2 regions of the Neobacillus pocheonensis genome follow, and region 1 is predicted to be linked to the other one. Evidence: riboswitches for the same ligand, from Rfam matches in the RefSeq annotation. Region 1 holds a riboswitch; the other holds the start of a gene.
What was found. Region 1 has a riboswitch for cobalamin ahead of ABES02_RS24770 (ABC transporter substrate-binding protein). Riboswitches for the same ligand answer to the same signal wherever they lie in the genome.
Positions count from the first base shown of each region.

Region 2: linked by a shared signal. The riboswitch ahead of metE (5-methyltetrahydropteroyltriglutamate--homocysteine S-methyltransferase) and the one ahead of ABES02_RS24770 (ABC transporter substrate-binding protein) in region 1 are both predicted to bind cobalamin.

Region 1 is NZ_JBCNAD010000048.1:25,416-29,722, reverse strand. It holds gene ABES02_RS24780 (bifunctional 3,4-dihydroxy-2-butanone-4-phosphate synthase/GTP cyclohydrolase II) at 1-124, shown strand, start outside; gene ribH (6,7-dimethyl-8-ribityllumazine synthase) at 162-632, shown strand; cobalamin riboswitch at 719-910, shown strand; gene ABES02_RS24770 (ABC transporter substrate-binding protein) at 1,103-2,068, shown strand; gene ABES02_RS24765 (FecCD family ABC transporter permease) at 2,034-3,092, shown strand; gene ABES02_RS24760 (adenosylcobinamide amidohydrolase) at 3,093-4,307, shown strand, end outside.
Region 2 is NZ_JBCNAD010000018.1:37,427-41,733, reverse strand. It holds gene ABES02_RS08860 (sensor histidine kinase) at 1-1,454, shown strand, start outside; gene ABES02_RS08855 (response regulator) at 1,429-3,009, shown strand; cobalamin riboswitch at 3,110-3,290, shown strand; gene metE (5-methyltetrahydropteroyltriglutamate--homocysteine S-methyltransferase) at 3,468-4,307, shown strand, end outside.

The sequences.
Region 1 (4,307 bases):
AGGGCTAAAAGGTTATGACCTTGAGGTTGTTGAAAGAGTTCCACTGCAAATGGAAATGAGAAAAGAAAATGCTCAGTATTTAAAAACAAAGCATGATAAACTGGGGCATCTTTTTCATTTTTAAAGAGCAGAAATAAAAATAAATCATTGGAGGAATTAGCATGGGACATATGTTTGAAGGAAATTTAGTCGGATCAGGATTGAAAATTGGAATCGTTGTCGGACGGTTTAATGAGTTTATTACCAGTAAATTATTAAGTGGAGCACAAGATGCATTAAAACGTCATGGTGTCAGCGAATCTGATGTAGACGTAGCTTGGGTCCCAGGAGCATTCGAGATTCCGTTAATTGCTAAAAAAATGGCGGCAAGCAAAAAATATGATGCGGTTATCACACTAGGTACCGTTATTCGCGGTTCTACTCCACATTTTGACTATGTTTGTAATGAAGTGGCAAAGGGTGTTTCGCGTATAACTTTAGATAGCGGCATTCCAGTTATTTTTGGCGTATTAACAACCGATTCGATTGAACAAGCTATTGAACGAGCTGGTACAAAGGCTGGCAATAAAGGCTGGGAAGCGGCTGCTGGAGCTATTGAGATGGCTAATTTATGCAGAACAATTGAAGCATAAATTACCATTTTCATGGTGATTAATTAAAGTTATTGCAAAAAAACATATACATTTTATTAATCTTTCCTTATAATCATAACTAACAAAAAATATTCATAAATTTAGGTGTTACAATCTTTTTTTAAGATGATAACTTAAAAGGGAAGTTGGTTAAAAGCCAACGCGGTCCCGCCACTGTAAATGGGAGCAACCTATAGAAAGTCACTGTCAATCGATGGGAAGACATAGGGAGCGCTTGAACCATGAGCCAGGAAACCTGCCTATCTTTTCATACGCCAATAAACCTACGAGGATAGGGAGGTGTGGACGACTAGTCTCTGTTACTTAATGGAAGTAATTATACTAATCATACCAACATCCTCAATGACTGGGGATGTTTTTTTGTGTATCAGAGGAAGCAAAGCTTAGGCGTAAGCGAAAGTTATTTTTTGTTAAAAGAATTCATTATAATAAGTTTAAGGGGAATGAATATGAAAAAACTGTATTCGATTTTGGTCGTAATATTATTATCGTTAGGGGTTCTAGCTGGCTGTGCTGAACAGAAGGAACAGGGCAAAGAGGAAAACAAAACGGATGTAGTGAAGAAATCAGAGGAAGTCGCATTTCCAGTAACCGTAACAGATGCATTAAAAAATAAAGTTATTATCGAAAAGAAACCCGAAAAGATTGTCTCATTAATGCCAAGTAATACGGAAATTGCTTTTGCTTTAGGTCTTGGTAAAGAAGTGGTCGGTGTTTCTGACTTCGACAATTACCCAGAAGAAGCCACAAAAAAGGAGAAAATTGGCGGACAGGAAATTAATTTAGAAAAAATTATCTCCCTACAGCCAGATTTAGTTCTAGCCCATGCTTCGACAGCCCATAATTCCCAGGATGGGATTAAACAATTGAAAGATGCTGGAATCCAGGTGGTAGTTGTCAATGATGCCCAAAATTTTGAACAGGTGTATGATTCCATTGAAATGATCGGAATTGCTTCTGGCGAGAAAAAGAAAGCGGATGAAATGATTAAAGGCATGAAGGATAAATTGGCCGAAATCAAAGCAAAAGCAGAGAAAATTAAAGAAAAGAAAAAAGTCCTTGTTGAAGTTTCACCAGCACCGGAAATTTATTCACCTGGGAACAATACATTTATGAATGATATGCTTAGTACGATTCATGCAGAAAATATCGTAAATGATCAAGAAGGCTGGATTAAAATTGATCAGGAAGCGATGATTAAACGAAATCCAGATACGATTATTACTACATATGGATACTATGTGAAAAATGCCTCAGATCAGGTATTAAGCCGAAAAGGCTGGGAAAGTGTCAATGCAATTAAAAACAAGCAAGTAATCGAAGTCGATTCGGACCGTGTGACCCGCTCAGGTCCAAGGATAGTTGAAGGAGTAGAGGAACTTGCAAAGGCTATCTATCCGGAAATTTTTAAATAATAAGTATTTTGCCTTTTGTGTGTCAGGAGTTTTCCTTCTAATCTCGATTTTGTTAGGCATCTCCATTGGATCTGTTTCGGTGCCGATTTTAACCATTGCGAAAATAATCACGGTTAAGCTGACAGGTTTACATATGGAAATTGATCCGATGTTTACTAGTATAGTCTTCAATATTCGTTTACCCAGAGTCATCTTATCTGGTCTAGTTGGAGCTGCTCTTGCGATTGCAGGAGCAGCCTTTCAAGGATTGCTAAAAAATCCATTAGCGGACCCTTATACATTAGGTGTATCATCAGGGGCATCGTTGGGCGCAGTAATGACATTATTCTTTCACTTATCCATACCTTTAATTGGTTTCTTTACTTTGCCAGTCCTTAGTATCCTATTCTCCTTTTTTACCATAATATTAGTCCTTACATTCGCCCGTAAAATGGAACCCTCTATGCGAGTAGAAACGATTATTTTAACGGGAATCATTTTTAGCTCATTTTTAGGAGCGCTCATTTCTTTAATGATTGCGCTGACGGGCGATGAATTAAGACAAATCATCGGCTGGCTTCTAGGTAGTGTTTCGATGAGGGGCTGGGCTTACATAAAAATCATCCTGCCGTTTTTCATTCTTGGGTCGGCAATCCTAATGATGAATGCCAAAGAATTAAATGCTATGTCTTTTGGAGAGGAAAGAGCACAGCATTTAGGGGTTAATGTTCAGAAGAGAAAGCTGGTTATTCTGACTGCCGGTTCGATTCTAACAGGATCAGCGGTTGCTGTATCTGGGACGATAGGTTTTGTAGGCCTCGTAATCCCACATTTAACTAGATTGTTATGGGGACCTGACCATAAGTTTCTACTCCCACTTTCCATCCTAACCGGAAGTGCATTTTTAATTCTCGCTGACCTGATTTCACGAACAATCATATCCCCTAGCGAATTACCTATAGGAGTGATAACTGCGTTAATTGGAGCACCAGGGTTTGCAATGATCTTGTTACATAGAAAAAGAATGGAAAGAAGTGGTGAATAAATGCTAACAGTTCATCAGCTTTCTGGTGGATACACTGGAGAAGCAGTTCTGAAGGACATTTCTTTTGAAGTGAAGAAAGGGGAGTTGTTCGGAGTACTAGGCCCTAATGGAAGTGGGAAAACGACCCTTTTAAAAATGCTGAGTGGAATTTTGCCAATCCAAAAAGGTGAGATTGTCATCGGTGGAAAGCGGCTTCAAGAATATAAGGCAAAACAGCTAGCCCAAATGATTGCCGTCCTGTCTCAGCATTCTTCACAATCGTTTTCGTACACCGTTAAAGACACCGTTTCTCTAGGTCGTTATGCCCATCAGCATGGATTGTTTCAAACTTGGAGTCATCAGGATGAAGAGGTCGTACAGAAAGTCATGAAGCAGGTCGGTGTTGATGCTTTTCAAGATAAGAATATTCAGCAGCTATCTGGTGGGGAAAAACAAAGGGTATTTCTTGCCCAAGCACTTGCCCAGGAGCCTGAAATCCTTCTTTTAGATGAACCGACAAACCATTTGGATTTATCTTATCAAAAGGAGTTACTGGACCTGTTAAAAAAATGGACAACTGAAAATGGATTAACCGTTATTTCTATTTTCCATGATTTGAACCTTGCGGGACTCTATTGCGACCGTTTGCTTCTTCTTGAAAATGGGACCATCAATATTGACCATATTCCGAATGAGGTCCTTAGGGAAGATAGAATCAAGCTTGTCTATCATACAAATATACAAAAGCATCCCCATCCAAAAGTGGCCGCGCCGCAAATGGTGCTTTTACCGGAAAAATATCGTAAGCCGGGAAAAACAGTTATTAATGAAACGATGTTGGATGTTTCAGATGAACTAATTAGATTAACGTCACCGATCCCCTTGAGAACCATGTCTTCAGGAGTCATTGGTTCAGGCACGGGCTGGCATCAAACATTTGTGAACCGCCATGTTAATAAAAATTATGACTGCAGTGATCATCTTTTGGAAATGGCTGCATTCTTAAAATCAAAGGGATTTGAACCATCGGAAACAGTAGGAATGATGACGGCTGTTGTGCTAGATGATGTGGAATGGAAATCGTTCGAACATGACGATTTTTCCCTTTTTGTAGTTGTGACGGCTGGAGTTGGCAATGCTATTGACGCCTCCAAAAGTGAAATGCATTCTTCCGAATTGGTGCCAGGCACCATTAATACCTGGATTTTTATAAATGCTGAGCTGACTGAGGAGGCC
Region 2 (4,307 bases), on a different contig from region 1:
TCCTGTATTTTATTGTCCTTGTCGTGTTGTTAACTTCAGTCGGATTCTTTTTCTATAACAGCAGTGAAAAATTAGTGAATGAATATGATAACAGCTTCGAACAATTTCTATTGCTGAATAATATTTCACAAAAAACCAATTTAATTACCGAAAAGCTTCACGCTTATATTTTAGAAAAGGATGAATCTTACCTAAAAGACTATCGAAATGAGAAGATAAAGCTGATTAACGACCAAAAGCGGCTTTATAAAGTTATCAGTACAAGTGACATCACGCTCACAAACTATACCAATATGATCGACAGTTTCTTAGATGAAGGCGACGCCACTGTTGGTGCTTCTCAAAAAGATGAAATTAACCAATATTCGAATCATTTTAATGAAGTATTAAAAATTAACTCCTTCCTTCAAGAGAGTACACTTGCCTTGTTAAATAATAAACTGACAGACTATCAAAAGTTTTATAATCAAATGGAACAGCAAAACCATTATTATAAGCTCATGTCGATTTTCTTGTTTGCGGCTGCTTTTTTTCTAAGCACCTTGCTGGCTTTATGGATATCTGGCGGGATTACCAAGCCGATTAAATTGTTATCACAGGCAGCGAAGCAGATTTCAAAAGGGAACCTATCTGGTGAGGATATCAAAATCACAACAAAAGACGAGCTGAAGCCATTAACAGAAACATTTAACCAAATGCGTGCAAACCTTAGGCAACTCGTTACGGAAATCAAACAAAAGGGAGAACTGGATAAGCTTTTAAAAGAAATGGAATTGAAAAGTTTGCAAAACCAAATCAATCCCCATTTTCTGTTCAATACATTGAATACGGTTTCAAAAATGGCCTATCTGGAGGAAGCGGAACACACCTCGAGATTGATTGAGGCCGTTGCAGCATTACTTCGGTATAATCTGAGCGATTTAGATAAAGCGGCTACGCTTAGAGATGAGGTCAGGATTGTAAAGGAATACTTTTTTATCCAAACAACGAGATTCGGAGAGCGGATTCAATTTATCACTGATATTGAGGATGATTGTTTAGATATTGAGATTCCAAGTTTAACGATCCAGCCGCTCATTGAAAACGCTTTTATTCATGGAGTAGAGGAATATGAGGAAAATGCGGAAATCCGCTTAAATATCTTCCGTAAGCAGGACCGGATTCATGTGGAAGTCATAGATAATGGCGAAGGGATGGACACTGCCACAAAAAACAAATTGCTTCAATACGCGGATGGCGCCATCTCCGAAGAGGGAATTGAACGTGAAAAATCTAAAGGCCATTCCAACGGGATTGGTGTAAAAAATGTGATTAGAAGACTGCAGCTCTTTTACCAGCAAAAAGACATTGTTGAAATTGAATCAGAATTGAAAAAAGGAACAAATTTTAGACTGACAATACCTGTCGCGGCCAAAGGGGGAAGCGAGCTTGTTGAAAGTACTTATAGTGGATGATGAGGTTCTTGAGAGAAAAGCGGTTGCCAAAATTTTAAAAAACTCTTTTGAAGACATTCAGGTCATTGGCGAGGCCCCCAATGGGAGAAAGGCGATCGAAATGGCCGGGGAGCTGCGGCCGGACATCATTTTTATGGATATCAAAATGCCTGGAATCGACGGCGTCCAAGCTGTTAAGGAAATCAGAAAATTCGATGCAGGCATCCGCTTCATCATGGTTTCGGCCTTTAATACGTTTGAATATGCCAAAGAAGTGATGCAGCAGGGAGTGAAGGAGTACATCTTAAAGCCGAGCAGCAAGCAGGATATTCTGGAAGGTCTTAAGCGTGTAGCCGATGAAATCCATTTAGAGCGAAAACAAACAGAAGAACAGCACAACTTGCGGGAAAACTTGAACCGAGCCGTTTCGATTGCCCAAAAAGAGTGGGTATCTTCGCTATTAATAAACCAGGTGCAGGATATTACCTTTGACGAATGGGGCCAACTGTTAGGTGTAGAAATCACTTCGGGCCATGTGATGCTGTTTTCTCTGCAGGCAGCAAGTAATTCTGAATTCACTGCGAGTGAAAAGCAAAACTGGTATAAATGGCTGAAGGAAACCCTTAAATCTGTCGTGAAAAAGCATGAAATCATGATTGGACCGATAATGGACACGCAAGTGCCGGTGTTATTCCTGACATCGGAAAAACTCCATTTCAAAACGAATGCTCAATTAATCTGTGAAAATTTGATAAGTTTTTTCAAAAAAGAAAGCTTTCCAGGAGAATTACGGATTGGAATCGGTCACCCCCACGCCCATGCCCAGGAGCTTAATAAATCCTATCACGAAGCAGTCCTGGCAATGGAACAGCTTGCTAAAACGGCTAACCGTAAGTATTCATTTTGCGACAAGCAAGGAGATGCATTTGAAATACCTTCAGAATCCGTGTATCTTGAGATTGAAAAAAAGTTGTTAGATACCGTTCGCCAAGGCGATATCAATCAGGTGCTGTTCATTTTTGATTCGTTTGTGACCAAGCTGGAAGCGAATAAAGATTTAAAGGTTCAAATGGTAAAAAAATCTTTTGATGAATTGTTTATTCTCATTTCTCGAATGCTTCATGATCTTGGTATCAACTATGATCGGACTCCCAGCATCGATGAGTCAGAAGATATCACGTTTATTTTTGAAAAAGGGAAACAGCATTTGCTTGCGGTCGTGCAGCAAGTTCAGGCTTGGCGCAACAATCATGCAAAGGGAATGCTGCATAAGGCAAAGGACTATATTGAAAAGCATTATGCCGAGGCGATTACGCTTGAATCTGCAGCGGAATATGTGGAACTGAGTCCGTTTTATTTTAGTAAACTATTTAAAGATCGGTTTGGGATGACATTTATCGATTACTTGACAGAAATTCGAATCAAGCATGCCAAAACCGAAATGACCGACTCTGGAAAAAGTTTAAAGGAAATCTGTTATTCGGTCGGGTATAAGGATCCGAACTATTTTAGCCGCGTGTTTAAGAAGGTAACAGGTCTATCCCCGACAGAATTCCGAAAAGCAGCGATAAGTTAATACTTCACAAAGGCTAATTCACAGAATGTGAGTTGGTCTTATTTTTTGAATGGAAAATTATATACTTCATATTAGTAATATGATATAGTTATTGAAAATTCCATATCGTGTAAGAATTGGTGCCAAGCAAATGCTTGGCTTAAAAGGGAAGAACGGTGTAATTCCGTCGCTGTCCCGCAACTGTAAATCGGAGTGAATCACAAATACCACTGTCTAAGGATGGGAAGGTGTGAGGAGCCATGATGATAAGCCAGGAGACCTGCCAAATTCTAGTACACACCAAATACCTACGAGGAAATAGGTGGTGACATTCATTTGTACGACAAACGAGTTATGAGCAGCGATGTTTATGCAGTTTTTATTAGCATACCTATAACTTGATTGTAGAGCCATTTCCATTTTGTGGAGATGGCTTTTTTGTGTTTGGTAGTTTGTAAATTTAAAAGGAGGAATGAAGCATGAACTTAGTAAGTACAGTCATTGGTTACCCGTACATTGGAGAAAACCGTGAGTGGAAACGTTGTGTTGAATCTTTTTGGAAGAGTGCGAAATCAGAGGAGCAATTTATTGCCGAGATGAAAACAATTCGCTTGAATAATTTGAAGCGCCAGCAATCATTAGGCTTAGAATACCTAACCGTTGGGGATTTTACCTTTTATGACCGTATGCTTGACCAAGCAACCATGTTTGGATTGGTTCCAAATCGTTATAAATGGACAGGTGAAGAAGTCAATCTAACTACGTATTACGCCATGGCACGTGGGGCAAAAGATGTAATCGCTTGTGAAATGACAAAGTGGTTTAACACTAACTATCACTACATCGTGCCTGAATTTGAAGGCCAATCCTTACAACTAACGAAAAACTACTTGTTAGATTATTTTACAGAAGCTAAAGAAGAATTAGGTCTTATAACGAAGCCGACCATTATCGGTCCGTTCACTTTTGTGAAACTAGCAAAAGGATACGATAGCAAATCCAAAGCATTGTTTATCTTAAAACTCTTACCGCTCTATGCAAGAGTATTCCAGCAGCTTGTCGAAGCAGGAGCAGAGTGGATTCAAGTGGAAGAACCGGCACTAGTCCTATCTTTAACAGCAGATGATGTAAAACTAGTCCAAGAAATTTACAAACAATTAGCAGCCGAAGTACCCGCTGCACAAATCATGTTACAAACCTATTTTGAAGGATTATCAGCATATGAAGAACTATCTCAATTACCTGTCTCAGGGATTGGTCTTGATTTCATCCACGGAGCTGAAGAGAATATGGCTTCCCTTCGTAAACACGGCTTCCCC